3 regions of the Baekduia sp. genome follow, and region 2 is predicted to be linked to each of the others. Evidence: riboswitches for the same ligand, from Rfam matches in the RefSeq annotation. Region 2 holds a riboswitch; each other region holds the start of a gene.
The links. A riboswitch is a leader RNA that binds a small molecule or an ion and turns the genes downstream of it on or off. The one in region 2 is predicted to bind cyclic di-AMP.

Region 1 (9,830 bases), on a different contig from region 2:
GGAGGACGGGACTGACCGCACGCTCGCCGAGGTCTGCGCCGCGTCCTTCGACACGCGCTACCCGGCGGGCAGCGTCCTGCGGCCGACTGCGACGGCGCGGCTGGACCAGGAGCTGGCGCTGATCCGCGACCTCGGGCTGTCGGGGTTCTTCTTGCTGCATCACGAGATGCTCGAGCTGGCGCGCGACGTGGCGCGGGAGGTGCGCGGCAACGCCGCGGCGCGCAGCCTGCTGCCGCCGGGTCGCGGGCGCGGCTCCTCGGTCTCCTCGATCGTCTGCTACCTCACGGGCCTCTCGCACGTCGATCCCATCGCCAACGACCTTCACCTCGGACGTTTCCTCAATGAGGAGATCACGTCGTTGCCCGACATCGACCTCGACTTCCCGCGGGATGTGCGCGCGGTGCTGATCCCGCGGGTGCATGAGCACTTCGGACAGGAGAAGGCGGCGCTGGTCGCGGCGTTTCCGACCTACCGGGCGCGCGGTGCGATCCGCGAGCTGGGCAAGGCTTTGGGGTTGCCACCGGGAGAGATCGAGCGGGTCGCACGGTCGTCGGAGGCGTTCTCGGCGCAGACCGTGGACAAGGACATCGCCGTGGCATTGGGCAAGGGCCGTCAGGCCGAAGGCCGCTGGCGCTGGCTGGCCGAGCTGGCCGCCGAAGCCCATGGCCTGCCGCGCCATCTCAGCCAGCACTCGGGCGGGATGATCGTCGCGACGCGTCCGCTCATCGACTGCTGTCCCGTCGTGCCCGCCGCAATGGAGGGACGGCAGATGGTGATGTGGGACAAGGACTCCTGCGGGGACGCCGGCTTCTTGAAGATCGACCTGCTCGGGCTCGGGATGCTGTCGGCCGTCGAGCGCTGCGTGGAGATGATCGCCCTGCGCCGCGACGAGCGGGTCGACCTGTCGCGGATCGCGATGGACGACAAGGCGACCTTCGACTGCATCAAGAGCGCCGACACGACGGGCGTCTTTCAGATCGAGAGCCGGGCGCAGATGGGCTCGCTGCGCCGCACGCGCCCCGGGACGCTGGAGGAGCTCACGATCCAGGTGGCGATCGTCCGGCCCGGGCCGATCGTCGGCGGCGCGGTCAACCCCTACATCGAGCGGCTGCAGCGGCTGCGGGTCGATCCGGACTTCGAGGTGCCCTATGACCACCACTCGCTGGAGCCCGTGCTGAAGGACACGCTTGGGACGATCATCTTCCAGGATCAGGTCATCGAGGTTGCGGCGGCGTTCGCGAAGCTGTCGCCAGGTGAGGCCGAGGGGTTGCGCAAGGCGATGAGCCGCAAGCGCTCGGCGGCGGCGATCGAGGCCTACCACGAGCGCTTCGTGCAGCAGGCGATGCAGGCGTGGCCCGATGTCGACGAGCAGCTCGCCGAGCGCGTGTGGCACATGGTCAAGGGCTTCTCGGGCTTTGGCTTCCCCAAGGCCCATGGCGCGGCGTTCGGCCTGCTGGCCTACCAGTCGACCTACCTGCGCGTGCACTACGGCCCCGAGTTCCTGGCCTCCCTGCTCGATGAGCAGCCGATGGGCTTCTACCCGCCCGACGCGCTGGTCCACGAGGCGCAGCGGCGCGGGATCGCGGTGCTGGCGCCCGACGTCAACCACAGCGCCGTGGGATGCACGGTTGTAGATGTCGACGGCGCGGCTGCGGTGCGGATCGGGCTCGCCTACGTGATGGGCGTGCAAGCCGACGACGTCGAGGCGCTCGTCGCCGAGCGCGAGGCTGCCGGGCCGTTTCGGACGGTCGAGGAGCTCGCGTCGCGCGCTGGGGTGGCCCGCCCCGCGCTGGAGCAGCTCGCGTGGTCGGGCGCGTGCGATGCGCTGGCGGGCGGCTCGCGGCGGCGCGCGCTGTGGGAGCTCGGGGTGGCGGCGCCGGGCAAGCGGCTGCTGACGTCGGTGACGGTCCCGTCCGGACGGCGGACGCGCGCCGACCTGGGGACGCAGCTTGCCTTGCCGCTGAGCGTGGGGGAGGCGCCGGCACTGCCGGGTCTCACCGGGTGGGAGGCGATGATCGCCGACTACTCGACCACCGGGCTGACGACGGCCGAGCATCCGCTGGGCCTGCTGCGGGCCGAGCTGCGCGCGAAGGGGATGGTGGCCAACGGCGACCTCAAGCGGCTGGGTCACGGGACGGCGGTGCGGCTCGGCGGGCTGGTCGTCGCGCGGCAGCGGCCGGGGACCGCCAAGGGCGTCTGCTTCCTGCTGCTGGAAGACGAGACGGGAACGATCAACCTGATCGTGCCGCCGAAGGTCTACGAGCGCGACCGTGTCGTGGTGCGCGCCGAGCCGCTGGTGGTGGCCGAGGGCGTGCTGGAGCGCCATGCGTCGGCGGGCGGGGCGATCAACGTCGTCTGCCGGCGGCTGGTGCGCCTGGACGCCAGCGGCCATCTGCAGGCCCGGCCGGCAGCCGACGTCGTCGAGCTGGTCCGCGAGGAGGCGCAACGGGCGGCGGTCGGCGAGGGCGAGGAACTGGCCGCGACCGGCACCGGGGACTTCCGTGCGGTGGCGCCGGCGGCACAGAGCTTCGCGTCGGGACGGCGACGATGAGGGGCTCGAAGGCGCTGGTGGGGACGGTTGCTGCGGCCCTCGCGGCGGCCGCCGCGGTCCGGGGTCAGAACCAGGACTTGCGCTGGGGACCGGGTCACCGGATAGGGTGCCGCACGTGATCGGCACCCTGGTGTTCGTCCTCGCCTTCCTCGCCATCGGCCTCTCGGTCGTGCTGGCGGCGATGCGGAGCGGCCGGCCCCCCGCGGGGTCGCGCCCTGAGACGCGTGGCACGCGCCGCGCCTGGGGCCTCGGCATCGCGCTCGTCGTCCTCGTGGTCGGCGTCGGCGTGCCGTTGCTCATCCTCGTCTCCAACGGCGAGGATCACGCCAAGCAAGGCGCCGGTGGAGTGGACCTCAACGCGTCTCAGACCACGGGTCGCCAGCTCTTTGCCGAGAAGTGCGCGACCTGCCACACGCTCGCCGGCTCCAACGCCGTCGGCCGCGTGGGCCCGAACCTCGACACGCTCAACGGCGGCGACCTCAAGCCCGCCTTCGTGCTCGACGCGATCGAGCACGGCCGCGCCCGCGGTGCCGGCCAGATGCCTGCCGGCCTGCTCTATGGCGCGGACGCCAAAGACGTCGCGAACTACGTCGCAACGGTTGCTGGTCGGTAGCTGAGGCGCGCTTCGACGCGCCGCGCGTCCGCTCGAACACCTGTCAAGAGCGAATGCGCACGAGGTCGGCAACTCGACTTGAGGTCCTTGCCGGAATGTCAAGGCGGAGATTCCCGCAGGTTGCGGGAACGTTCCGTCCGACGCATGCCTGACTATGCGGTCAGTTGGCGCTTGCCATAACTCTGCGATCTAGCAGGGATTTTCGACGTTGCTACGATGCCGCCGTTCACAACCGCTGAATCCCCGTCCAGGTACGCCCGGGCGAGGAGCGGGGGACCCACGTTGCACTGGGGCGAATCGCATACCGCGTAGCGCCGCTCTTTCGGCGCGAGCCCGTCAGCTAACCCCGTAAGCCCAAGGAAGAGGACTGAGAACACTTCATGCCATCGACGGACGCGCCCAACTGGTGGGCCGACGTGCAGCAGGAACGCGAGGATCTCGCCGATCCGAGCCGTCGCCCGGCCGATGACTGGCTGGGCGAGGACATCGACTTCGCCCCACGCCGCCGCTTCACGACCGAGCGCGACGGGGTCGCCCATCCGCTGCACGGCGTCTTCGTCCCCACTGCGTCGCACGCCCCCGCCCGCGAGGCTGCCGCGACCTCCCGCACCATCGAGCTGACCCTCGACGACGGCCCGACCGTCGCGGCGACGCCCGCGGACGTGGCCCACGAGCTGGCGCACCTCAGCGCCGCCGACGACCCCTTCGCCACGCCGCCCCCGCCGGCTGGCACCCGCCGCACCATCCAGATCAAGGGCCGTCCGGCGGAGCGTCGGCTGCCCTCGATGGCCCAGCGCCACCGCGGCCGAACTGCCTCGGACCGCGTCGGCGCGCGCCCCGACCGCATCGCCCTCTGGGCCGTCGCCCTCGGCGCGATCCTGATCCTGCTCGCGGCGATGACCTCGTCCTCGCAGGCTGCGGTCGCCCATCGCGCGGCCACGGCCCCCGCCTTCTCGGCGCACGTCGTCCACGCCACCGTGCACCACGCGCCGCTGCGCGCGACGCTTCGCCCGTAGCCCGACCACCTTCGGCCACATCGCCTCCGGGGCGCGCGGGACGAGATCCCGCGCGACCCCGGCGCCGATGGCCCACCATCAGCGTCGAGGGACGACTGATGGTCCGTATCCGACCAACAGTCGTCCCTCGACCACCCCGCGGCGTGGCTCGACACATCGGCGCCCAGTTTCCGACCAGCGTGACAGCCCCGATCCTCTAGGGTCCCGGGCCATGAGCGACCAGCCGCGCACTGTGGAGGACGTCAAGGCGATCGTCGAGGAGCACCAGCTCCGCTTCATCCGCTTCTGGTTCACCGACATCCTCGGGCAGCTGAAGTCGTTCAGCATCAACGCCAACGAGCTGGAAGACGCGTTCGAGAACGGCATGGGCTTCGACGGCTCCTCGATCACCGGCTTCAACGCCATCGAGGAGTCCGACATGATCGCTATGCCGGACCCGTCGACGTTCGCGATCCTGCCCTGGCGGCCCGAGGAGCAGGGTGTCGGCCGCGTCTTCTGCGACGTGCTCACGCCCGAGCGCACGCCGTATGAGGGCGACCCGCGCCACGTCCTCCGACGGGCCCTGGACCGCATGCACACCATGGGCTTCGACACGTTCAACGTCGGCCCCGAGCTCGAGTACTTCCTGTTCAAGGACAAGAACGGCACCGAGGTCCTCGACGAGGGCGGCTACTTCGACCTCACGACGCTCGACGCCGGCTCCGACGTCCGCCGCGAGACCGTCATCGCGCTCGAGCAGCTCGGCATCCACGTGGAGTACTCCCACCACGAGGTCGGCCCCTCCCAGCACGAGGTCGACATGCGCTACGCCCCAGCGCTGAAGATGGCCGACGACTGCATGACCCACAAGATCACGGTCAAGGAGTACGCCATGAAGTACGGCTGGCATGCCACGTTCATGCCCAAGCCGCTCTTCGGCGAGAACGGCTCGGGCATGCACACGCACATGAGCCTGTTCAAGGACGGGTCCAACGCGATGTTCGACGCCGACGACCCCTACTTCCTGTCGGACATCGGCAAGGCCTTCATCGCCGGCCAGCTCAAGCACGCCCGCGAGCTGTCCTCGATCTTCGCTCAGTGGGTCAACTCCTACAAGCGCCTGGTGCCCGGTTACGAGGCGCCGGTCTACGTGGCCTGGAGTCGCCGCAACCGCTCAGCGCTCGTGCGCGTGCCGCTCTACCACCCCGGCAAGGAGAACGGCACGCGGATGGAGCTGCGCTGCCCCGACCCCGCCTGCAACCCCTACCTCACGTTCGCCGCGCTGCTGCAGGCGGGCCTGGAGGGCATCGAGAAGGGCTATGAGTTGCCCGAGCCGATGGAGAAGAACCTCTACCACTTGTCGCCCGACGAGCGCAAGCGCCTCGGCATCGAGCAGTTGCCCGAGACGCTCGGCGAGGCGGTCGAGCTGACCGCCGAGTCCGAGCTGGTGCTGCGCACGCTCGGCGAGCACATGTTCAACCGCTTCATCGAGAACAAGCGCCAGGAGTGGGAGGACTACCGCGTGCAGGTCACGCAGTGGGAGCTCGACCGCTACCTGCCGGTGCTCTAAGAGGACGGAGCGAGGAGCTCGCGGAGCTCTTCGACCCCGGTCACTGGCAGCCGGCAGGCGAAGCGCTCGCAGACGTAGGCCGCTGCCGCGCCGTCGACCGGCTCGCGGCCGGCCATCAGCTCAACGCCGTCGCCGGGCGGACCCGCGAGGACCACGCCGGGCCGCAGGCGCTCACGCACGACGGCTGCCAACGCGGCCAGCGCGGCGTCATCGTCGGCGCCCGCCAGCGCCACCTCGTGCCCCGGGCGCACCAGCAGGTCCAGCGCCACGAGCGCATGCGCGAAGGCCTGCGGATGCGGACCCATCAGCGGCGCGACCAGGCGCAGGTGGGAGACCGCGGCCTCCTCGTAGCGCGCATCGCCGGTCAGCGCGCTGAGCCGCAACAGCCCGACCGCCGCCGACGAGGAGCCCGACGGGATCGGCGCGTCCTCGATGTCGCGCCGGCGCACCACCAACTGCTCGTGGTCGCTGGAGGTGGCGAAGAAGCCGCCGCCCTCGGGGTCGGCGAAGCGCGTCAGGACCGAGTCGGCCAGGCCCCGCGCCTCGGCCAGCCAGCGCGGGTCGAAGGTCGCCTCGTACAGCGCGACCAGCGCCTCCAGCAGGAAGGCATGGTCCTCGAGGTAGGCATTCAACTTGCCTTCCCCGTTCTTCCAGGTGCGCAACAGGCGGCCGCCGGTGTCGCGCATCGACCCCATGACGAACTCCGCGGCGTCCACCGCGATGGCCAGCAGGTCCGGCCGCTCCAGGACCGCACCGGCCTCGGCAAAGGCGTGGATCGCCAACCCGTTCCAGGCGGCCAGGCGCTTGTCGTCGAGCCCCGGGCGCACCCGGCCCGCGCGCGCCGTCATCAGCGCGCTGCGGATCCGCGACCGCTGCTCCGCCGGCGGCTTGACGCCGCGCCCCGTCAGCACGTTCAGGGGTGGGTGGGATCCGGTCTGATGGTGGGGGTCAACGAAGTTCCCCTCGTCGGTCACGCCGAGCCAGGCGACCGCGGCGTCGGCGTCCTCGGTCGCGAGCACCGCCCGCAGCTCCTCCAGCGTCCACACGTAGAACTTGCCCTCGACGCCCTCGGAGTCCGCGTCCAACGCGCTCAGGAACCCACCCTCCTCGCCACGCAGCTCGCGCGCGACGAACGCCAGCGTCTCCTCGCAGACGCGCCGGAACGCCGGGTCCCCGGTCATCAACCAGCCGTGCAGATAGGCCCGCGCCAGCAGCGCGTTGTCATACAACATCTTCTCGAAGTGCGGCACCGTCCAGGTCGCGTCGACCGCGTAGCGCGCGAAGCCGCCGCCGATCTGGTCATATATCCCGCCGGCGCTCATCGCGCGCAGCGTCGCGCCCGCCATGTCACCCGCCTTGGCCGCCCACGAGCCGCCGCGCGCGGCCTGGGCCCAGAGCAGCAGCAGCGCCGAGGACGGCGGGAACTTCGGCGCGCCCCCGAAGCCGCCATGCACGCTGTCGAAGGTCGCGCGCAGGTTGCGCACCGCGTCGTCGAGTGGCTCGGTCCCCAACACCACGTCCTCGGGCGCCCGCAGCGCCGCGGTGTGCCCCAGCCGCTCGGCCATCCGCGAGCCCTGCTCGACGATCTCGTCACGTTGCTCGGTCCACGCCCGGGCAACCGCCTCCAACACGCCCGGCCACGGCGCCATCCCGTGGCGCGGCTCCGGCGGGAAGTAGGTGCCGCCGTAGAACGGGACCTGGTCGGGCGTGAGGAAGACGTTCAACGGCCAGCCGCCATGGCCGGTCATCAGCTGCACCGCCTCCATCGCGATCGAGTCGATGTCGGGCCGCTCCTCGCGGTCGACCTTCACGCAGACGAAGTTGTCGTTCATGACCGCGGCGACGGCCGGATCCTCAAATGACTCGCGCTCCATGACGTGGCACCAGTGGCACGCCGAGTAGCCGATCGAGACCAGCAGCGGCCGGTCCAACTCACGCGCGAGCGCCAGCGCCTCCGGCCCCCACGGGTGCCAGTCGACCGGGTTGTCGCGGTGCTGCAGAAGGTAGGGGGAGCTCTCGTGCGCCAGGGCGTTGGCCATGGCGAATGAGGCTATCTACGAGCCAGCAGCGGCAGCCGCGCGAGCGCCTGCTTGACCGTCGGCAGCGACGAGCGCACGGAGGCGGCCGAGCCGATCGTGACCTTCTTGCCGCCCAGCGTGCCGTGCACGGCGCCACCGGCGGTGATCGTCAGCTTGCCGCTCAGCGCGCCGCCGCCGCGGATCGTGACGGTGGCGGTGCGGCTGGCGTTGACCTTCCCGCTGACCACCACGCCGGGCACGTACTGATAGTGGTTGAGCTTGAAGCTGCCGTCGCGGTTGACGGTGGCGTTGCCCGCGCGCAGGCCGCCGACGTGCTTGGGGATCGCGCTCAGCGCCAGCGCGTCGCCGATGATCTGGCGCGCCGCGTCGGCCACGGTCGCCGAGGCGGCGATGATCGTCTTGCGCGACCTGCCGTTGGCGGTGATGGCGCCGAGGCTCGTCGGCGGACGGCGCGTCGGCGAGTACGGGTTCTCGCTCGCCGCGCACGGGGCGGGGACGCCGCCGGCGAAGAACGTCGATAGCGCGCCCTTGGTGCAGGTGCTGTCGGTCGACGCGTCGCTGCTGACGGTCGAGTGGCCGGTGAAGGGCACCTTGACGACCGCGGCACCCGGGATCCGCTGGGCGATCTGCTCGGCGTCTTCAAACGGCGTGCGGAGATCCATCTGGCCGTCGAGCACGAGCGTCCGGACGGGCGGCAGGGGTGCCGCGGCAACGGGCGCCGGCGAGGCGTCGGGCCAGCCGAGGCAGAGCGGGACCGGGCCGCCCTGGAGCGCGGCGGAGGGGGAGAACGGGCCGAGCTGGGCCTTCGGAATCGCCTGCGCCGCGGTGGTGATCTCCTGGTAGCGCTGCTCGGCGGTCGCCGTGCGCGTCCAGGCAAACGGCGCCTCCTCGCAGGTGGTGGCGAGAAAGAGCGCGTCGCTGTCGCCGCCGGTGGCGTCGCTCTGGTGGCGCAGCGACAGGCCGGTGGTCAGCCCTTCGGAGCGCACAGCGAGCCGCAGCAGCGGCGCGCTGTCGCCGCGCAGCGCAGCGCGCATCGAGCCGGGCAGCTCGGCGCGCAGCGTCGGGTTCAGATCACCGGCGAGCAGGATCGACAGCAGGTCGCTCTGGCCCATCGACAGGCTCGTGCGCTTGCCCGAGGAGAGGACGACCTTGCCACGCAGCGCGCTCTTGCGCAGCTTGGCGGCGAGGCCGGTGAGATCGCTCTGGACGCTGTCGGTGGCGCCCCTGCACGCCTTGGCGGCGCAGAGGTCACGCAGCACGCGCGGCGCGTCGCTCAGCGTCGACCGCTGGAACGGATCGGGGCCCTCGGGCAGCACGACGCTGTCGAGGACGAGCGCCTCGACGTTGTTGGGGTAGGCCGCGGCGTAGTCCTCGGCGACCTTGGTGCCGTAGCTGACGCCGAAGAGCACGAGCTTGTCGTAGCCGCCCGCCACCCGCAGCGCCTCGATGTCGGCAACGGTGTCGGCCGTGCGGTAGAAGCCGCGGGCCGGGCCGAGCTCGTTGGCGCAGGTCTGCGCGAGCTTGACGATGCTGCCGCGCTCGCCCAGCGCCTTGCAGCTCAGCGCGCCCGAGGCGCCGGTGCCGCGCTGGTCGAAGAGCAGGAGGTCACGGTCGGCGATCGCGGGCTGCATGACCTCGGCGAAGGTCTGGGCGAGCGGCAGCGCCGCCTGGCCCGGGCCGCCGGCCAGCGGGACGACCGCCACGCGGTTGGGGTTGGTCGCCGCCGGCACGCGCTCGACCGAGAGGTTGACCGTGCCGGGAACCACGTTGCCGCGGTCCAGCGGCACGGGGAAGCCGGCGCACTGGAAGCCCGCCGTCGGACAGGCCGTCCAGGCGATCTCCGCCGACGCCGCGCTCGCGCCTAGCGCGGCCGTCAGCACGCCGGAGGCGGCGATCAGCAGGGAGAAACGGCGGAGGCGACGGGCGGACATGAGGCGCGGACGGTAGCGTCCGTACGCGACCAACGTCGAAGGAGAACCGGAAAACCTATGTCAGCCGACCGCCAGCCGATCACCGCTCCGGACGCCCCCGCCGCCGTGGGTCCCTACAGCCACGCGGTGCG
Region 2 (9,830 bases):
AAACCAGCCCAGGGCCGGCCCGCGGCCCCAGTCGCCGCGAACGAAGCGCAGCTCGATCGCCGTCAGATGAAAGCCCGCGGTCTCGCCGCCGCCGCTCCAGCTCTCGACCGCACCGTCCTGCGGGCCCGGAACCTCGGGCTCGGGCGCCGGAAGCGCTGCTTGGGGCAGTTCGACGTCGCCACGCCGCAGCAGGGTCGCGTTGGCGCGCAGGACCTCCGTGCCATCGAGCGTCGTCAGCCGCGCTTCAGCGAGCGCAAGCTTGCGGCCGCCGCGCGTCAGCCGCGCGCTCGCGAGCACCGGCTCCAGTGGGACCGCGCGCGGGAACTCGACCGCGAGCCGGACGCAGCGCATCGACCCCGGCGTCTCCAGCGCCTCGATCGCATGCGCCAGCAGCGCAGTCGGCGCGCCGCCGTGCAGCGATCCGGCGTCCCACGGGCCACGGGCGTGGATCGACGGGACGAACGCCTCGCCATCGCGGGTGAAGACGGCCTCGGTGGTCATCGCAGCTCCTTGCGGATCACGATCTTCAGCCCCGACCACGTCGCATCGATCGCGCAGACCTTCACATCGACCAGCCCGGTCGGCAGCACGACCTCGCGCACGACGTCCTCCGTGATGTTGGTGTCCATCTTCGCTGCCTTCTTCGGCCACGCCACCCAGACCATCCCATCCGGCGCGATCGCCGCCCGCAGGGCACCCAGCCGCCGCGCCAGCACCGCCCGCTCGGTGACGAACAAGATCACCATGTCCTTGCTCTCACCCAGGCGCGTCGTGACCACGACGCCCTCGGGCAGCTCACCGAGCGTCGCGTCGAAGCCCTCGGGCGCCGCCAGGATCGCCGCCTTCATCCCGGACTTGAAGCCGAGCTTCTGAACCAGCGAGGTTCCGGAGTAGCCGGCAGACATCGCCGACACCCTACGACGACGCCTCCCGCGCCCGCACCCGCGGGTCCAGCCAGACCTGCAGCAGATCGAAGAGCAGCGTGGTCGTCGCGATCAGCAAGGCGCCGACGGCGGTCATACCGAGGATGAGCGTGGTGTTCGAGGTGCCGATGGAGTGGGTCAGATCGCGAAAGACGCCCGGGACCGAGAAGACCTGCTCGACCAGAACGGCGTTGGTGATGAGCAACGGCATCGCCGAGGAGGCGAGCATGGCGGTCGGGCCCAGCGCGACGGGCGCGACGTGGCGGCGCAGGACGGCCCCGTCGCTGAGGCCTTTGGCGCGGGCGGCGCGGATGTAGTCCTCGTCACTGACCTCAACCATCTGCCCCAACATGACCCGCAGGCACATGCCCGCCAGCGGGAGGCCGACGACGATCCAGGGGACGATCAGCGCGCCGAGCCACCCCGTCGGTGAGTGGTCGAAGTCGACGTAGTGCAAGGGGATGCCGACCCCGAGATCGAACCTGCCGATCTCCGCACCGAACAGCAGCAGCGCCATCAGCCCGACGACATACACCGGCGCGCAGAGCGCGACCATCGCGATGGCCTGCATGGCCTGCGACACCGCACCGCGCGGCCGGCGCGCGCAGAGGATCCCGCCGCCAACGCCCGCCACCACACCGAACAGCAGCCCGCCGGCGATCAGGCTCACGTCGGCGGGCAGCCCCTCGCGGATGAGGTCTGCCACCGGCCGCTGCGCGCCCTCCTGGGAGCGGCCGAAGTCGAAGTGCAGGAACGCGCGCTCCAGGTACCGCGGCAGCGAGTCTTCCTGACCTTTGAAGAGCTGCGGGCGCAGCAGGTGGAACATGATCCACGCGCACGTCGTGGCCGCGACGACAACGACCGCGATCCCAATCAGCCGCGTGGCGAGCCGCTTCACGCCGAGGCGGCTGCCGCCTCCGCGGCGACCGCGGCGATGACCTTCGAGAGCTGGCCCCCCTGCCAGGCGATCGGGCTCTGGCCCTCCTCCTCGACGACCAACCGCGCGCCCGGGATCAGCGAGGCGTACAACTTGCCGATCGCCAGCGGGTGGCCGGGGTCGGGCTCGTCGCGGCCGGCCACGACGACCGTCGGTGCGGTGATCTCGCCGAGCTGCGAGCGCGCCTCGAAGGGTCGCGAGCGGGGGACGACCTTCAGCGCGTCGGCCACGGCGTCGGGATGCTCGTGGGCTCCGAGCCGCTGGCGCAGGACCGTCTGCAGCGTCGACCGCCACTGTTCGGGGGTGGGTGGGGCGTCATCACCGTAGGCCTCCACGAACCCCTCGACACCCCCACCGCGCAGCCCGTCGCTCAACGCGTCCCACCGCCCAAGATCTCCCGGCCAGTCCTCCGGGTCATAGGCCGGCGTCACCACCACGAGCCCCGCCACCCGGTCGGGGTGCTCCAGCGCCACCCGCACCGCGGTGTGCGCGCCCATCGAGGCACCCGCCAGCACGGCGCGCTCGAAGCCCGCCTCATCCATCACCGACAACAAGTCCCCCGCGAGATCCGCGTAGGTATAGGCGTCGAGCGACGGTGCCGGGTCTGACGCGCCGTGGCCGCGGGCGTCGTAGGCCAACACGTCGTGGCCCGCGCGCTGCAGCGCCTTGGAGCCCATCACGACGTAGCGATGCGTCGCGGTGAGGCCGTGCAGCAGGACGACGGGGAAGCCGGAGCCGCTTCGCTCTTGGAACAGCGTCACCCGTCGTACCCTAGGAGACATGGCCGTGATCGACGTCACCGAACAGGACTTCCAACAGCAGGTCATCGAGCAGTCGAAGACGATCCCCGTCGTCGTCGACTTCTGGGCGGAGTGGTGCGGCCCGTGCCGCTCACTGGGCCCGCTCCTCGAAAAGGCCGCCGCCGACCGCGAGGGTCAAGTCATCCTCGCCAAGGTCGACACCGATGCCAATCAGCGCATCGCGCTCGATTACCAGATCCAGTCGATCCCGGCCGTCAAGGCCTTCAAGGACGGCGCCGTCGTCTCGGAGTTCCTCGGCGCCGTGCCGCCGCCCAAGGTCGCGCAGTTCTTCGACGCGCTGCTGCCCTCGGAGGCCGACGCGCTGATCGAGGCCGGCGACGAGGATTCGCTGCGCCGCGCCATCGAGCTCGAGCCCGGGCGCGCCGACGCCAAGCTGCGCCTCGCGATCCTGCAGCGCAAGGGCGGCGACCTCGACGGTGCGCTGGCCACGCTGGCCAACGCTCAGGGCGACTTCGCAGCCGACGGCCTCGCCGCGCGCATCCGGCTCGAGCGCGACGGCGACGAGGGCGCGATCCAGGCCTTCGCGGCGCTCGACAGTGGCGACCCGCAGAAGGCGGTCGACCTGCTGATCGACGCGATCGCCTCGGCCAACGGCGCCAAGGACGATCTGCGCCGCGTCGTCGTCGGGATCCTCGACGCGTTCGGCGTCGACCATCCCTTCGCCCGCGACGCGCGGCGGCGCCTCGCCGGCGCGCTCTACTAGCCAGGCGTCGCGGCCAGCGCGTGCGCGCGGACCAACTCCGCAGCGCGCGCCGGCTGCTCCCACCAGAACATGTGGCCGACCCCCGCGAAGATCTCCAGCTGCGCATCCGGGATCAGCGAGGCGATCAGCCGCCCGTTCTCGACCGGCAGCATCTGGTCCTCGTCGCCGTGGATCACGAGCGTCGGCAGCGCCAGCGACGGCAGGCGCGCGCTGGTGTCGTGACCGGCGATCGCCTGCAACTGCAGCATGATCACCGGCACCGGGGCGGGCAGCGACTTGGCCATCGCGCGGAACACCTCATAGGCGCCCTCCTGCGCGGCGAACGCCGCCGAGACGTTGACCTCAAAGGCGGTGCGAATCGCCAGCTCGCGGTCGCCCGACAGCATCCCCGCGCTGAGACGCTGGAGCGTCGACTGGGGCGCCACCACGGAGTCCGGACCGCCGCAGTAGGTGCAGCCCAGCGCGAGCGTCCGGATCCGCTCCGGATGGTGCAGCGCGAGCTCCTGGGCAACCATGCCGCCCATCGAGATGCCGAGCACGTGCGCGCTCTCCCAGCCGAGCTCGTCGAGCAGACCCGCGGCGTCCTGCGCGAGATCGGCGATCGAGAACGGCTCGTCGACGCGGTCGCTGCGGCCGATGCCGCGGTGGTCGTAGGCGACGGTGTCGAAGTCGCGCGCCAGGTCGGTGGCAAACGGCTCGCCCCAGGAGAGGTGCGTGCCGCTCATGCCCTGGATCAACAGCAGCGGCTCACCGGACCCGCTGCGCTGATGGAAGAGGCGGCGGCCGCCGACGGTCAGATGCGACATGACGAAGGACGCTACCCGACGGCGAAGAGCACGAGCTGGCCCGGCGGGATCTCATGCGGCGTGGCCACCGCCACCTCCTCCTCGACACCTTCGAAGCCCGCAACGCGCACGCCGAGCAACCGCACCGGCCGCGGCGGCGCGTACTCGCGAAAGAGCTCCAGCGCGACGGCGATGATCGTCGCCTCGTCGTTGATGTAGGCGTCGATCGACCGCGCACGCGTCACGGTCGTCCAGTCGTCGAGGCGGACCTTGATCGCGACCGTGCGCCCGCGCGTCTGGGCGCGCTGCAGCCCCTCGGCCAGCCGCTTGGACTGCCCGCGCAGGATCGACTCCAGCTCGGCGTGGTCGGCGACGTCGACATCGAAGGTCGTCTCGACCGACCGCGACTTGGCCACGCGCGTCGTGACCAGCGGCGACTCGTCGTGCAGGTGCGCGCGACGGTGCAGGTCGTGGCCGTAGCGCTCGCCGAAGCGCTCCTGCAGCTCGACGACCGGCGCGTTCTGCAGCGCGCCGAGCGTCGCGTAGCCCATCTCAGCCAGCCGCGCCGCGGTCTTGGGGCCGATGCCCGGGACGATCCGCGGGGAGCGGTCGGCGATGTGGGCGGCGCACTGCTCGCGACCGATCGCCACGAAGCCCGCGGGCTTGCCGAGGTCAGAAGCGATCTTGGCGACCAGCCGGTTGGGCGCGATCCCGGCCGAGATCTGGATGCCGGTCTGCTCCTTGACCGCGGCGATCAACTCGCGCAAGAAAGGCAGCGGCTTGTCGATGCCGGTGAGATCGGCGTAGGCCTCGTCGATCCCGGCTTGTTGGAGGACATCGACACGCTCGCGCACGAGGCCCCAGACCTCGCGCGACTTCTCGGAGTAGGCCTGGTGGTCGGGCGGGATCGTCACCGCCTGCGGGCAGCGCCGCCGCGCCTCGGCCGCGCTCATCGCCGAGCCGACGCCGAACTTGCGCGCCTCATAGGACGCGGTCGTGACGACCGCACGCGGGCCAGTGCCGGCGACGATCACCGGCAGCCCCTTGAGCTCCGGCCGCCGCTGCAGCTCGACCGACGCGAAGAACGCATCGCAGTCGAGGTGAGCTATGACGCGCTTCGCCACCCGTCAAAGGTACGCGGCGCACCCGACGCGCCCACCCCACCATGCGTCGAGGGACGACTGCACCACGCCCTCGGGGTTCAGTCGTCCCTCGATGACCCAAAGGGTGCATCGAGGGACGACTTTGGGGTCCTCAGGACCCACAGTCGTCCCTCGACGGCCCAGGGTGATGCCGCTAGCGCGTGGTGAGAACCGTGCCGGTCGAGCCGAAGCCGAGCTTGGCCTTCGTCGCGGCGGTCAGGTCGAACTCGCGGGCGCCCACGTAGGGGCCGCGGTCGACGACCGGCACGCGCACGGTACGGCCGCGGTAATGCAGCGTGACCTTCGTGCCGCACGGCAGCGACTTGTTGGCGACGCCGAGCGTGCCGGGCGTCAGCGTGCCGCCGCAGGCGAGGTGGCCGCCGTAGAGGCCGGGGCCGTACCACGAGGCGAGCGCCCGGCGGTAGATGCGGGCCGTGCCCGCCAGGTGGCGCGACGAGGACAGCTCGCGCGTGCCGCCGAAGTGGACGCGCACGCGCTTGGTGCCGGTGCGCGCCGCGCGCCAGACCAAGACGTAGCGGCCGTGGCGATCGGTGCGATCGTGGTCGACCGTCCTCCACCCGCCACTGCCCTTGGCCAGCTGCAGCGAGACGGCGCGGCCGGCGCCCGCCGGGCGCAGGGCGCCACGGACGACGATGCTGTTGCCCGCCATGACCGTGCGCCGCACGCTCCTGACGGTCAGCGAGGACGACGCCTTGATCGCGACAGGCGTCGCGGCCAAGGTGGGCGCTAATGGAGACTGCGTATCGGAGCTCGCGACGGACGGACCCGCCGCGACGATGGTCGTGCTGAGAAGCGCGCTCGTGAGACCCGAAGCGCGCAGGTTCTTGAGCCTCAAGGAGAGGCACCTCCTACGTGATCAGCGCCTGCGGGGTTAGCTGTCGGGCTCGCGACAAGCCGCGGCGCGTGCATCGGGCACGCGTCGGTCAATCGCTACGGGGCCAGTGGGCCCCGACTCGCCCCAGCCGGTCGGATCGCACTCACGACCGGCAGATGGGTCCCCCGCCCGTCTCCGATCAGGCGGAGACGGTTCGGCGTTCGAACAAGTGTTCGTTCAGACTATCCCGAGACCCGGGCCGCTGTGTGAACCGGGTCACACAACCAGCGGTCAGCCATTGACAGCTGTCAGGCCGAGAGCAGGGCCTCGGCGGTGCCCGCCAAGACCATCGCGGCCAGCGCGGGGTACAAGCTCGCGAACGGATGCATCCCCTCCGCCATGCGCTGCTGGGACACCGCGATGTAGCGATCCATCTCATTCAGCACTTCACGATGCTGCGCACCGTCAGGCGCCTGGCAGGCCAAGCGCGCCAGCGAGAACGCCTGGGTCGCATCACCCTGGAGGAACGTGACCTGCACGGCCGTGGCCACGTAGCTGATCACCCGCTCGAAGCTGAGCACGCGGGCGCCGAGGTTGCCCGTGCCCGCCGCCGGGCCCAGGTCCAGGAGGTCGTCACCGGCGAGCACCCGCTCGATCTGACCGCCGGCGATCACCGCAGCCTGCTCGGGCGTCAGCCCGACCGCCCGCGCGCAGCGCAGCATCAGCAGCGCCGGATACCGCGGCCCGCCGTACGGCATGTCCGAGGCGTACAAGATCTGCCCGGGCGGCACGGTGGCAAACAGCGTCAGCATGTCGCTCACGTGCCACCACGACGTGTCGAACAGGATGTTCGGCAGTCGGCCCACGTGCGGCGCCAGCAGCCCCAAGTCGCTGATGCCGGCGTGCGCGAGGATCAGCCGGGCGCCCGGATGCTCGGTCGCCAGGTGCACGATCGGGTCGCCGAGGTCAGGGATCCCGCGGCCGGCGTGAAAGAGCACCGGCAGCCGGTGCTCTCCGGCCAGCGCGACGAGCTCCTCGACAACCGGGTGCGGGAGCACGAAGCCATCGCTGCGCGGATGGAGCTTGAAGCCCCGGGCGCCGGCCGCCAGACAGCGGCGCGCCTCCTCCATCGCATCGGGCGCCTTGGGATCGATGCGCGCCAGCGGGACGAGCCGACCATCAGATTCCGCACACGAGCGCAGGACCCAGTCGTTAGGCCCGCGATAGCCGTCGGGCTCCTGCATGGCGAAGACCAGCGCGCGCTGCTGGCCGGCCGCATCCAGCGCCGCGATCAGCTCTTCTGGATCGGCCTCAAAGCCATCGGGATCGTGATGGCCGATGTGGGTGTGGGCGTCGAACCAGGAAACGCTTTCCCCCAGCCACGCAAGCTCGCGCGACCACAGCTCGACGAGGACGTCTTCGAAGGGCAGACCGACCACCGGCACGGTGCGCACCCTACCCGAGTGGTCAACGGCGTTAGGCGGCTACGCCGTCCTCCGCGCGCAGCGACCCCAGTTCGGCGCGCAGGCGGGCGAGCCCGAGGCGGATCCGACTCTTGGCGGTGCCGAGCGGCACGCCGGCGCGCGTCGCGATCTGGTCGGCGGTCAGCCCGCCCCAGTAAGCGAGCACCAGCGCCTCGCGCTGGGAGTTGGGCAGGCGGCCGAGCGCGGCGCGGACGTCGGAGCGGTCGGCCGAGGCAAGCGCCAGGTGATCGGGCTGCAAATCGGCGCCGCGGGAGACGTCATGGGCGACGACGACCTTCAAGCGATCCTCGGCCCGCCCGGAGGCCTGCCCCTCGCGCCAGACATCGACCGCGCGACTGCGGGCCATCAGCCGCAGGTAGCTGCCGACCTCGCCGCGGCCGGCGTCGAACTTCTGCGGGTTGCGCCAGACGCGCAGAAAGACGTCCTGGACGACATCCTGGGCCGCCGCCGAACTGCCCAGCACGCGGTGGGCGGTCGCGTGGACGCTGCGCCGGTGCTCGTCGTAGATGCGGCCGAAGATGACGGGATCGCTGAGGTCCATCGCTACGTGCTCCAAGTCCGGAGAGGGGTCAGACGGAGAGGGTCTACCCGTGCCACCAGCACCTTACACACGATGTTGAAGGTTAGCAAAGCCTGTGTAGAACCTGTGTGCAGACACCCTGCAAGAACCTGCCTTTCGCGCCGTCGTCCACGACCGCCTTGCGGCCTCCCCCATGCGGCTGCCACCATCCGTCACGTGCCCGCCCGGCTGACCGCTCTCGACTCGTCCTTCCTCCACCTCGAAGACGGTGGCGCCCACATGCACGTGGCTGCCGTCATGACCTTCGACGGGCCGCCGCCGGCCTACGACGACCTCGTCGAGGCGATCGCATCGCGGCTGCACCTGGTCCCGCGCTACCGCCAGCGGCTCGCGTTCGTGCCGCTCGGCCAAGGCCGCCCGCGCTGGGTCGACGACCCGCACTTCAACCCCAACTACCACATCCGCCACGCGGCGCTGCCCGCCCCGGGCTCCGACGATGAGCTCAAGCGCCTGGCCGCGCGGATCTTCGGCCAGCGCATGGACCGCAGCAAGCCGCTGTGGGAGATCCTGCTCGTCGAGGGCCTCGCCGAGGACCGCTTTGCGATCCTCTCCAAGACCCACCACGCGCTGGTCGACGGCGTCAGCGGCGTCGACGTCGTCTCGGTCCTCTTCGACACCGCGGCCGACCCGACGCCCGTCTCGCAGCCCGCCGCGCCGTGGCTGCCGCGCCCGGTGCCGACGAGCACCGAGCTGCTGGCCGAGGCGCTGCTGGAGCGCACGACCGTCCCGGCCGAGGCCGTCCGCGGCCTGCGCGCGCTGACCCGCGCACCACGCCAGGTCGCCGGGCGGCTCGTCGATGGCGTCGCCGGCCTCGGGTCGATGGCGCGCGCCGGCCTGAGCCCCGCCCCGCGTTCGCCGCTGAACGTCCCGATCGGCCCGCACCGGCGCTACACGTGGGTCGACGCCGACCTCGCGCGCTTCAAGGCCATCAAGTCGGCGCTGGGCGGCACGGTCAACGACGTCGTGCTGACGGCGGTCTCGCTGGCGCTGGGTCGCTGGATGCGCGGGCGCGGCGAGGCGACCGACGATCTCGAGCTGCGCGCGATGGTCCCGGTGTCGGTCCGTGCCGAGGCCGAGAACGGCGCGCTCGGCAACCGCGTGGCGACGATGTGGGCGCCCTTGCCGGTCGGCGTGCGCGACCCGCGCGACGCCTTCGCCCAGGTGCACGAGGCGATGAAGGACCTCAAGGAGTCCGGGCAGGCCGTCGGCGCCGAGACGCTCACGCAGCTGGCCGACTTCGCACCGCCGACGATCATGAGCCAGGCCGCGCGGCTGCAGGCCCGCCAGCGCTTCTTCAACCTCGTGGTCACCAACGTGCCCGGGCCGCAGGTGGAGCTCTTCCTGCTCGGCCGACGCATGCGCGGCCTCTACCCCGTCGTCCCGCTGGCCAAGAACCAGGCGCTCGGCATCGCGATCATGTCCTACAACGGGCGTCTCGGCTTCGGCCTGCTCGCCGACTTCGACGCGCTGCCCGACCTCGAGGAGATCGCCGAGCACCTCGAGAGCGCCATCGACGACCTCGCCGCGGCTGCCGGGGCCGACGAGCGCCTCGGTCGCACCGGCCCGCGCCGGCGCCCCACGCCGGTCGCGAGCTCCTGAGCCATCGCACAGGCCGCACGG
Region 3 (9,830 bases), on a different contig from region 2:
ACGCCGGACTCGGCGGGCGAGCCCTACCGGGAGGGAACCCTGCCCGGAACGTGAACTGCACGCCCCGGGCCGGTGATGTCCCTCTAGTGGGACCGCAGCGCGCCCCCGCAATGGGGGCAGGTGCTGCGGTGGCCATGGAACTGCGCGTCCCAAAGACGCAGGCAGTTCCCACAGATCAGGCGGATCATCGAGTGATCCTTTCTGTCGGCGCGATCAGGCGCCGTGGCAGCGAGCTAGTGCTACAGCTGCGAGACGTTGACCGCGTTGGGGCCCTTGGGCCCGCTCTCAGCCTCGTAGGAGACCTTCGCGCCCTCGGGCAGCGAACGGAAGCCGTCGCTGTTGATCGCCGAGTGATGCACGAAGAGGTCCTTGCCCCCGTCGTCGGGGGTGATGAAGCCGAAGCCCTTTTCGTCGCTGAACCACTTCACGGTTCCGGTAGCCATTTCTGGTCCTCCACTGCTTGGTGCTCTGGTGCTACGCGGAGGATGCTTCTTGGCAACGACTGCGGACACACGGGCACTGCTTTGCCGAGGTCTCTCCTCGGCCTGTACGTAGCAGAGCCTAGCAGCACTGGACATCGCGACCGAGGCGGCGCCAGCGGCTACTCTTCGTCGTCCGGTCGGGCTGCCCACTGGACCAGGGTCTTCCCTCGTGGTGGACCCAGCTTTGGCAACGCGCCGATCTTCGGATCGGCGGTCAGTCCGGGTGGTCTGGAGTGTGACGCCGCCCAGGCATACACACTCGTCCTGGGATGTTAGAAAACAGCGGTGGCCTCTGACCGGGCGGAGGCGCTCGGACCCACGCGGTCCGGGCGCCGTCATCCGCTCGCGTGCCACGCCCTTGAGGCTCGTCAGGCGCGGACGCCTCGTAGGATGCGGACCGGTGTCCAAACCAGCGATCGAGACGGTGGGGCTGCAACGCGAGTTCAGCGGCGGCCTCAAGGCAGTGCAAGGCATCGACCTCGCGGTCGCGCCCGGTGAGGTCTACGGGTTCCTCGGGCCCAACGGCGCGGGCAAGACCACGACGGTCCGGATGCTCGTGACGCTGCTGCGCCCCACGGGCGGACACGCGACGATCGCCGGCTTCGACGTCGCCACGCAGCCGGGCCAGGTGCGCCGGCGCATCGGCGTCGCCCTGCAGGAGGCGGCGCTGGACCTGCTGATGACCGGCCGCGAGCTGATGGAGCTGCAGGCCACGCTGCACGGGATCCCGCGCCGCACGGTCGCCCCGCGCGCGGCCGAGCTGATCGAGCGGGTCGGGCTCTCGCAGGCGGCTGAGCGCCGTGTCGCGACCTACTCGGGCGGCATGCGCCGGCGCCTGGACCTCGCGATGGCGCTGATCCACGAGCCCGAGGTGCTCTTCCTCGACGAGCCGACCACAGGCCTCGACCCGACGTCGCGCACGACGCTGTGGGACGAGGTGCGCCGGCTGCGCGACGAGGGCACGACCGTCTTTCTCACCACGCAGTACCTCGAGGAGGCCGATCAGCTGGCCGACCGCGTCGGGATCATCGACCACGGGCGCCTGGTGGCCGAGGGGACGCCGGCAGCGCTGAAGGCCGAGGTCGGCTTGCCGCACCTGGACATCACGCTGCTGGGCGATGCGCCGGACGCCGACAGCGCGGGCCGCGCGGTCGCGCCGTTCGGGCAGCTGTGCGCGACGACGCCCGGCGCGCATGTGTCGCTGCGCGTCGTCGACGGCGCCGCGGCGATCGCCCCGGTCGTGCGCGCGCTGGACGAAGCGGGCTTCGCGGTCGAGGGCATCGAGCTCGTGCGCCCGACGCTGGACGACGTCTTCGCCGAGAAGACCGGCCACCGGCTGGAGGGCGCCGAGGCCGTCGCGCCCACGGCCGACGTTGAGCCCGAAGCGCCGGTCGCCGCATGACGCGCCAATCCCGTAGGAGCGAGTCCATCGTCATGCGGTCACCCGCGTGACCACGCTGAGGTCCATTGCCGTTCCCTCGCTCGCCCTGGCGCGCCGGACGCTGCGCGGCGCGCTGCGCCGGCCGCAGTTCCTCGCGCCGCTGGTGATCATGCCCACGCTGTTTCTGGCGATCAACACGGGCGGCCTGCACCGCACGACCAACCTGCCGGGCTTCCCGCACGTCGACGGCTTCCTCGACTTCCAGCTGGCCGGGGCGATGACCCAGTCGCTCCTGCTCGGCGGCGTGATGCAAGGGATCGCGACGGCGTTGGAGATCGAGGGCGGCTTCTTCGATCGGCTCGTCGCCTCCCCCATCCCGCGCGTGTCGATCGTGCTCGGCCGGATCCTCGCGGGCACGGCGATCGCCGCCGCGCAGATCTTGTGGTTCTTGGTCTTGGGCGTGATCTTCGGCGTGTCGATCCACGGCGGCGTGCCGGGGATCTTGTTGGTGTTGGCGATCGGCTCTTTGGCCGGGACCGGCTTCGCGGCGCTCGGGGTGCTGATCGCGCTGCGGGCGCGCAACGCCTCGACGGTCCAAGGGATCTTCCCGCTGGTCTTCGTGATCCTGTTCATCTCCAGCGCGTTCTTCCCGCGGGCGCTGCTGCAGGCGCCCGCCAACTGGTTTGCGGAGTACAACCCGCTGAGCTATGTGGCCGACGGCATGCGCGACCCGATCATCGGATCGATCTCGGCGACGCCGGTGCTCGAGGGCTTCGCCGCCGCGGCGCTGCTGGTCGGGGCGTTCGTCGGGCTTGCGGTACTGGCGCTGCGCGGAAGGCTGCGTGCAGCGTGAGCAGCGAGGCGATTGGCCGCCCGCTGACGGGCCGCACGTTCGAGCAGGCGCCGCGCGGCCTGATGGTGTCCTTGCGCGTCATCGGCGCGCTGGTGCGGCGGGCGCTCAACGAGATCACGCGCGTGCCCGGCGCCGCGGTGCCGGGCGTCCTGGCACCGACGATCTTCCTGGTCGGACTGAGCGGCGTCTTCGGCGAGGCCGCGCGGCTGCCGGGCTTTGACGCCACGGACTTCCGCACGTTCATCGTGCCGGTGGGCCTGCTGCAGGGCGCGGCCTTCAGCGGCGCGGCGACGGGCGTCAACATGGCGCGCGACATCGAGCGCGGCTGGTTTGACCGGCTGATGGTCTGTCCCGCGCCGCGCACGACGATCCTGATCGGGATCGTGGCGAGCGCGGCGCTGCGGGCGCTCCTGCCGGCGACCTTCCTGCTGATCGTCGCGTTCGCGCTCGGCGTCGACTTCCCGGGCGTGGGCGCGCTGGCGCTCGATGCGCTGCTGGTCATGGGCCTGGCGACGGCGATCGCCTTCTACGCCGTGCTCGTCGCGCTGCGCTTCAAGACCCAACAGGCCGCCCCGCTGATGCAGACCGTCGGCTTCATGGCCGTGCTCTTCACCAGCGCCTACGCGCCGCTGGCCTTGCTGGCGGGCTGGATGCGGGCAATCGCGACGGTCAACCCGGTCACGCAGGTGCTCGAGGGCGTGCGCCAGGGCTTCGTGGCGCACGTGACGTGGGCCGACACGTGGCCGGCGCTGGTCGCGATCACGGGCCTGCTGTTCGTCCTCGGCGCGCTCGCCGTCCGGATGCTGCGGCGCGTCGGCGTGTAGTTCTTCCTCCCTGTCGCTGCAAGCGATCTTGCGGAGTGCAGGGATTTTGGCTGATAGAACCGCCACGCGCCGAATCGTTCGCTTGCGAACGGACGGGGGACCCACTGCGACCGTGACCCGGTCGCCGGGGCGAATCGCGGTTCGGATGACCGCGTAGCGCTGCCGCTCAGCGGCGCGAGCCCGACAGCTCACCTCGCAGGCGCCCCAACCATGCCCGCTCTCATCTCCCGCCCCTTCCTGGCGCTGCTCGCCGCGACGTTCGTCGCCGCCCTGCTCGCCCTCTCCTTGTCGGCCTCCGCTGACGCCAAGTCGCTCAAGTACAAGAGCCATGGCACGCGCGTGAAGGTCCTGCAGCGCGACCTTGGCATCGCCCCGGCCGACGGCATCTTCGGCCACGGCACCTCGCGCGCGGTCAAGCGCTTCCAGCGCCGCCATCACCTCCACGCCGACGGGATCGTCGGCGCCGTGACGTGGTCGATGATCCGACGCTCGCGCCACCACCGCGCGCACGCCTCGGGTGTGGTCGGTAGCGGCCGCCGTGCGCGTGTGCAGGGCCGCAGCTCGTCCGTGCGACTGCTGCAACGCAAGCTCGGCATCGGCGCCGACGGCGTCTTCGGGCCGGGGACCTCGGGCGCGGTCAAGGCCTTCCAGCGCGCCCACGGGCTGACGGCCGACGGCATCGTCGGCCCCGGCACCTGGCAGGCGCTCGGCGTCCGTGGGAGCCATCCGGTGCTCAAGCGCGCCGGCCTGCGCGGCGGCGTGCTCGCCGTCCCGCGCCACGTGATCCTCCTGCGCCGCGCGGTCGCCGCCGGCAACCGCATCGCCTACAAGCCCTACATCTACGGCGGCGGCCACGGCAGCTTCCGGGCCGCGGGCTATGACTGCTCGGGCTCGGTCTCCTACGTCCTGCACGGCATGGGCCGCCTTGACGCGCCGCTGGACTCCAGCGAGTTGATGCACTACGGCAAGCCCGGCCGCGGACGCTACGTGACGATCTACGCCAACGCCGGCCACGCGTTCATGGTGGTCAACGGCCGCCGTTACGACACCAGCGGCCGCTCATCCTCCGGCTCCCGCTGGGGTCCAGGCCAGCGGTCGACGGCGGGCTACGTCGCACGCCACCCACTAGGCCTCTAGGGGTCAGACCCTTAATCTGCGCTCAACAATTGGTTGGCAGCAGTTTGCAGCGGAAACCGCGTGGAGGGGTCAGACCCCTCATGTGGGATCAATGCTGGCCCGGTGCGGGATGTGGCCTCTACCCTGGAGGCATGTGCCGCAACATCCGCACGCTCTACAACTTCGCGCCGCCGGCCAATGAGGACGAGGTGCGCGCTGCCGCGCTGCAGTACGTCCGCAAGATCAGCGGCTTCACGAAGCCGTCGCAGGCCAACGAGGAGGCGTTCTCGCGCGCCATCGACGCGGTCACCGAGGTGACCGAACGGCTGCTGGCCGAGCTCGTCACCAACGCGCCGCCGAAGGACCGCGAGGTCGAGGCCGCCAAGGCGCGTAAGCGGGCCCAGGCGCGCTACACGATCGCCGCGCCGAGCTAGGAGCGGCTGCGCGGCGTCGGGCGCGGTGGTCTCGGGGAGCTAGCGCTTGGTCGCGCAGCGGCGCGTAGCAGCGGCGCGATGCCCGACGAGCGCGATGTGGGCGCGGCGTCCGTGACGCCGTGCAGCACGGGCACGGGTGGCGCAGCGGGCTGCGGGGCGCTTGGACGACGCCGACGCGTTGCCGGAGGTGAAGTCGGTCACGTAGGTGCCGCCACCACGAACCCCGGCCTGCGGCGCGCCGGCGGCGACACCGATGCCGATCTGCGTGAAGCCGCCGTTCAGGATGTTGGCGCGGTGTCCGGCGCTGTGCATCCATCCGTCGACGATCGAGGCCGGCGTCGCCAGCGAGCCCGAGCCCCAGGCGATGTTCTCGCCCGCGCTCCAGCTGCCGACCGGCACCCAGCCTGCGGCCTTGATGCGATCCATCATCGTCCCGCCACCCGGCGAGACGTGGTCGAAGAAGCGACGCTTGACCATGTCGGCCGCATAGTCGTCGGCGGCCCGGTCGAGCGTGGTCGACTCGTTGAAGGCCTTCAGCCCGTGATCGGCGCGCTGCTCGTTGAGCAGGCAGAGCGTCGCGGCGGTCGCGCCGGAATCCGACGCGGACACGCCATCGTCAGCACATGCGGCCAACGCTGCGGGAGCAGAGACGGCGAGCGCGGCGAGGGCGGCAATCGGGACGAGCAGGCGGCGAGCAAAACGAAGCACTGTCCTGCGCATCGAACCCAGGTCCACGGGCCTGAACGAATCTTGACCAGCGTGGACACCTGTCCGATCCGCAAAGGCGCAAAGCCGCGAAGCGGTGGCAGGGCGCCCCCGACCGTGCGGGGCCGAGGACGCCTGCCGGTGACCGCCATGGTCCGGTCCAGCGGAGGACGGCGGTCAGGAAACCGATGACCGTAAGCCGCCGTGTGCCGGACGTCAGTGTCGATGCGGTCTCAAAGACGGGGCGTCATCAGCGCCACGCGCACGCCGAGGCCGGCCTCGCGGGCCACGAGGGCGATCTCGCGGCCAGGCTGGACCGCGGCACGCGGGGCGCTGAGCGTGGCGCCGAAGCTTGCGGCAGCGGCGCTGAGATCGGCGGTCACCAGCGTGATGCCCCACAGGGACGCGGCCGGATCGCTCGTGCCCGGCGCGGGCTCAGGCGGGCCGACGACCTCGAGCAGGACATCAGCGAAGAGGAAGAAGCCCTGGCGCAGCGGGCGCTCCGGCGTGCCGCCGTCACGGACGCGACGCAGCGCAAAGCCCGCCGCCTCGAGCGTCTCGTAGGTCCGTGCGATGTCGGTCGTGGCCAGGACGACGTGGTCGATCGCGGTGACGCCGTTGGAGTGTGCGGGCGGCGCGTCGGTCACCGGCGCATCGCAGGCCGTCACGTGGGTGGGGACGCCATCGAGCCCGTCGGCACCCGGGATCGCGCCCGCGATCGTCCAGCCGGCGAAGCCACCGTCACCGCCCGACAGCACCACGTCGGTCGTGCCGATCCGGCAGCGCCCGTCGTCGCCGACCGTGAACCCCGCGGCACACCAGGCATCCGGATCAGCGCGCACCTCGACCGCGACGAGCCGCGGCCGGGCAGCAGCAGCGCCGTCGTCGTCGCTCACGCCGTCGCCTCCTCACCCTGCTGCGCCGCGTCCTCACGCTGCGCCGCCTGCAGCGCCGTATAGCGCCCGCCGCGCTCCAGCAGCTCCTCGTGAGTTCCGCGCTCGACGATCCGCCCACCGTCGAGGACGACGATCTGGTCGGCGTCGCGCACCGTGGAGAGCCGGTGCGCGATCGCGATCGTGGTGCGACCGGCGGCCAGCGCGTCCAACGCGTCCTGCACCGCGCGCTCGGTCTCGGTGTCCAGCGCGCTCGTCGCCTCGTCGAGCACGAGGATCGGCGGATTGCGCAGGACCACGCGCGCGATCGCGATCCGCTGCTTCTCGCCGCCGCTGAAGCGATAACCACGCTCCCCCACCGTCGTCTCATAGCCCTCAGGCAGCGACGCGATCAGGTCGTGGATCTGGGCGGCGCGCGCAGCGTCCTCGAGCTCCTCGTCGGTCGCCTCCGGCCGCGCGAAGCGCAGGTTCTCGCGGACCGTCGCATGGAACAGGTACGTGTCCTGCGAGACCAGCCCGACCGTCCGCGCCAGCGACGCGAAGCTCGCCTCGCGCACGTCGACGCCGTCGATCGTGACCCGCCCCGCGCCGACGTCATAGAGCCGGGCGGCCAGATAGGCGAGCGTCGTCTTGCCGCTGCCCGTCTCCCCCACGATCGCCGTGAACGACCCGGCGGGAACGTCGAGGTCGACGCCGTCCAGCGTCGGCCGCGCGTCGGCGTCGTAGCCGAAGGTCACGCCTTCGAAGCGCACCTCGCCGCGGACGTCGCGCAGCTCGACGGGCTCGCGCGATTCCTCCAGATCAACAGGAAGATCCAAATATTCGAAGATCCGGTGGAACAAGGCCATCGAGGACTGCAGGTCGACCGACACCGACAACAACGAGCCGATCGGGAACAGCAGCCGCGTCTGCAGCGTCGTGAAGGCCACCAACGTGCCCACCGAGATCGCTGACGTCTGCCCCGCAAACCAATAGACGAGAGCCGGCATGATCGCGAAGGACATCTGCACCGACGCCATCCGCCAGCGCCCCGCCATCCGCGAGCGCACCTCCAGCTCGGCCAGCTCGCGCGACTCGGCGGTGAAGCGCTGCACCAGCTCCTCCCCGCGCCCCATCGTCCGGCCCAGCAAGATCCCGCTGACCGACAGCGACTCCTCGACCAAGGACGACATGTCGGCCACGCGCCCCTGCCGGGCCGCCGTGATCTTGCGCCGCTCCCCGCCGACGCGGCGCGTCATCCACACGAAGAACGGCAGCACGGCGAGCGAGAAGGCGGCCAGGCGCCAGTCCAGCGCGAACATCGCCCCGATCGTCGCCAGGACCGTCGTGGCGTTGGAGACGATCGACGTCGCCGTCGAGGTCACGACCGACTGGATGCCGCCGATGTCCGACGCGATCCGCGCCTGGACCTCGCCGGTGCGGGTACGCGTGAAGAAGGCCAAGGACAACCGCTGCAAGTGGCGGTAGACCGCGGCCCGCAGGTCGTGCATGACCTCCTGACCGACGATGTTGCTCAGGTAGGTCTGCGCCACGCCGAGCGCGCCCGTGGCGATCGCGATCGCGATCATCCCCACGACCAACCAGGTCAGCAGGCCGGTGTCTCGCTCCGGGATCGCCTGGTCGAGGATCTCGCGCAGCAGGAACGGCGGGATCATGCTGAGCCCGGCGCTCAGCGCGATCAGCGCCAGGACGGAGCCCAGCGGCTTGCGATACGGCGAAAAGAGCGCGCCGATGCGGCGCAGCTCGCTGCGGCCCCTCACGCGACCGGAGCGCGCTCCGCCACGCGCCCGTCTGCGACGTCGGCCACCTCGTCGAAGACGCCGGCCAGATCCTCGGCCAGCGCCGGCCACGAGAAGCGCTCATGCGCGTCGCGCCAGGCGCGGCGCCCACGCCGGCGGCGCTCGACCGGATCGCCAAGCGCCTCGACCAGCGCGCCGGCCAGCGCCGCCTCGTCGTCGGGGCCGACCAGCCAGCCAGTCGCGCCGTCAGTGACGATGTCGGCTGGCCCGAAGCGGTTGATGGCGATCGGCGGCAGCCCGCAGGCCATGCCCTCGACGAGCACCGACCCGAACTGCTCGCGCACCGACGCCAAGACGTTGACGTCGGCGGCCGACAGGAACGCCGGCAGCTCGTCGTGGCCGTGCCAGCCGGCGAGGAAGACGTTACGCGCGCCCGAGGCGACGATCGCGTCGGCCGGATGCTCGCCCTCCCACTCTCCCGGGTAGCCGCCGAGCAAAACCAGCGACGCATCGGCGGGCAGCCGGTCCTCGTTCTGGGCCCGTGCCCACGCGCGGACCAGCAGGCCGATCCGCTTGACCGCGGTGAAGCGGCTGACGCTGATGGCCACGGGCCCGCGCGCCAGCGGCGCGATCTCGGCCTCGCTGTAGCTGATCGAGCCCTCGTCCTCGCCCGGCGCCCAGCCGCGCGGCGACGCCACAAGGTGATGGCGCCAGTGGGCGGTGCGGTCGACCTCGAGCTCGTCGAAGCGCTCGGGGTCAAAGCCGTTGGGGCTCAGCACGCACTGCTCCGGCGTGACGCCGAGCAGCGCCACCGCACGGTCCACCTGCCCCGGCGACAGCACGACCAGGCGCTCCGAGCGCTGGGCCCAGCGGCGCATCCGCCGCGCCCACGCCTCGGCGTGCGGCCACGGCGCGCCGTCGGCGATCTCCTCAAGCATCAGCAGCTCGGTGCCGTGCAGGTGGGTGACGACCGGGACGCCGGGCGCCACGCGCGCCGCCGCCTCGTGCAGCGGCGTGAGGTGGTGCAGGTGCAGGACGTCGCACTCGTCGGCGTCGGCGGCCACGAAGGCCCGCGACCACGCGGCGACGTGGCGCTCGAAGCCCGCGTCGTCGATCGCGGCGAAGACGCCGTCGGCGGCTCCCGAACGGTCCTCGTAGGACGGATGCATCGGCGCGTCGCCGGCGCCGAAGTCGACGGGCCGCACGTCCAAGTCCTTGTAAAACGCGTGCGCATCGCCGTGGCCGCCGGCCAGCGAGCCCGTCACGAGCGTCACGTCCCATCCATGGGCGGGCATTTCGGTCGCCAGGGCCCGGGCGACATGCGCTGAACCGCCGCGTGGGAAGAACATCAGACCGGAGAGAGCGCGCACCCTCTTGTTGTACGACGTGCCGGAAAGATGACT

Region 1: it holds a riboswitch for cyclic di-AMP, as region 2 does, so the genes downstream of both, VGO10_RS13630 (hypothetical protein) here and VGO10_RS20975 (septal ring lytic transglycosylase RlpA family protein) in region 2, are expected to answer to the same signal.
Region 3: it holds a riboswitch for cyclic di-AMP, as region 2 does, so the genes downstream of both, VGO10_RS00420 (peptidoglycan-binding protein) here and VGO10_RS20975 (septal ring lytic transglycosylase RlpA family protein) in region 2, are expected to answer to the same signal.

The regions. Positions count from the first base shown of each region.
Region 1 covers NZ_DASYJG010000061.1:24,815-34,644, reverse strand. Annotated here, with positions in the region: gene VGO10_RS13640 (DNA polymerase III subunit alpha) at 1-2,551, shown strand, start outside; gene VGO10_RS13635 (c-type cytochrome) at 2,667-3,164, shown strand; cyclic di-AMP (ydaO/yuaA leader) riboswitch at 3,388-3,534, shown strand; gene VGO10_RS13630 (hypothetical protein) at 3,545-4,180, shown strand; gene VGO10_RS13625 (glutamine synthetase family protein) at 4,392-5,729, shown strand; gene VGO10_RS13620 (thioredoxin domain-containing protein) at 5,726-7,768, opposite strand; gene VGO10_RS13615 (alpha/beta hydrolase) at 7,780-9,699, opposite strand; gene VGO10_RS13610 (Rid family detoxifying hydrolase) at 9,757-9,830, shown strand, end outside.
Region 2 covers NZ_DASYJG010000098.1:88,567-98,396, forward strand. Annotated here, with positions in the region: gene VGO10_RS20940 (thioesterase family protein) at 1-501, opposite strand, end outside; gene VGO10_RS20945 (DUF3052 domain-containing protein) at 498-905, opposite strand; gene VGO10_RS20950 (ABC transporter permease) at 916-1,821, opposite strand; gene VGO10_RS20955 (alpha/beta hydrolase) at 1,818-2,621, opposite strand; gene trxA (thioredoxin) at 2,641-3,384, shown strand; gene VGO10_RS20965 (alpha/beta hydrolase) at 3,381-4,190, opposite strand; gene dinB (DNA polymerase IV) at 4,202-5,293, opposite strand; gene VGO10_RS20975 (septal ring lytic transglycosylase RlpA family protein) at 5,466-6,050, opposite strand; cyclic di-AMP (ydaO/yuaA leader) riboswitch at 6,179-6,376, opposite strand; gene VGO10_RS20980 (amidohydrolase family protein) at 6,455-7,591, opposite strand; gene VGO10_RS20985 (RNA polymerase sigma factor) at 7,623-8,171, opposite strand; gene VGO10_RS20990 (wax ester/triacylglycerol synthase family O-acyltransferase) at 8,367-9,809, shown strand.
Region 3 covers NZ_DASYJG010000002.1:19,585-29,414, forward strand. Annotated here, with positions in the region: gene VGO10_RS00395 (cupin domain-containing protein) at 1-54, shown strand, start outside; gene VGO10_RS00400 (cold-shock protein) at 240-443, opposite strand; gene VGO10_RS00405 (ATP-binding cassette domain-containing protein) at 883-1,884, shown strand; gene VGO10_RS00410 (ABC transporter permease) at 1,931-2,716, shown strand; gene VGO10_RS00415 (ABC transporter permease) at 2,713-3,540, shown strand; cyclic di-AMP (ydaO/yuaA leader) riboswitch at 3,608-3,742, shown strand; gene VGO10_RS00420 (peptidoglycan-binding protein) at 3,751-4,677, shown strand; gene VGO10_RS00425 (DUF2277 domain-containing protein) at 4,809-5,090, shown strand; gene VGO10_RS00430 (CAP domain-containing protein) at 5,130-5,699, opposite strand; gene VGO10_RS00435 (hypothetical protein) at 6,029-6,691, opposite strand; gene VGO10_RS00440 (ABC transporter ATP-binding protein) at 6,688-8,448, opposite strand; gene VGO10_RS00445 (glycosyltransferase family 4 protein) at 8,445-9,776, opposite strand; gene VGO10_RS00450 (phosphodiester glycosidase family protein) at 9,829-9,830, opposite strand, start outside.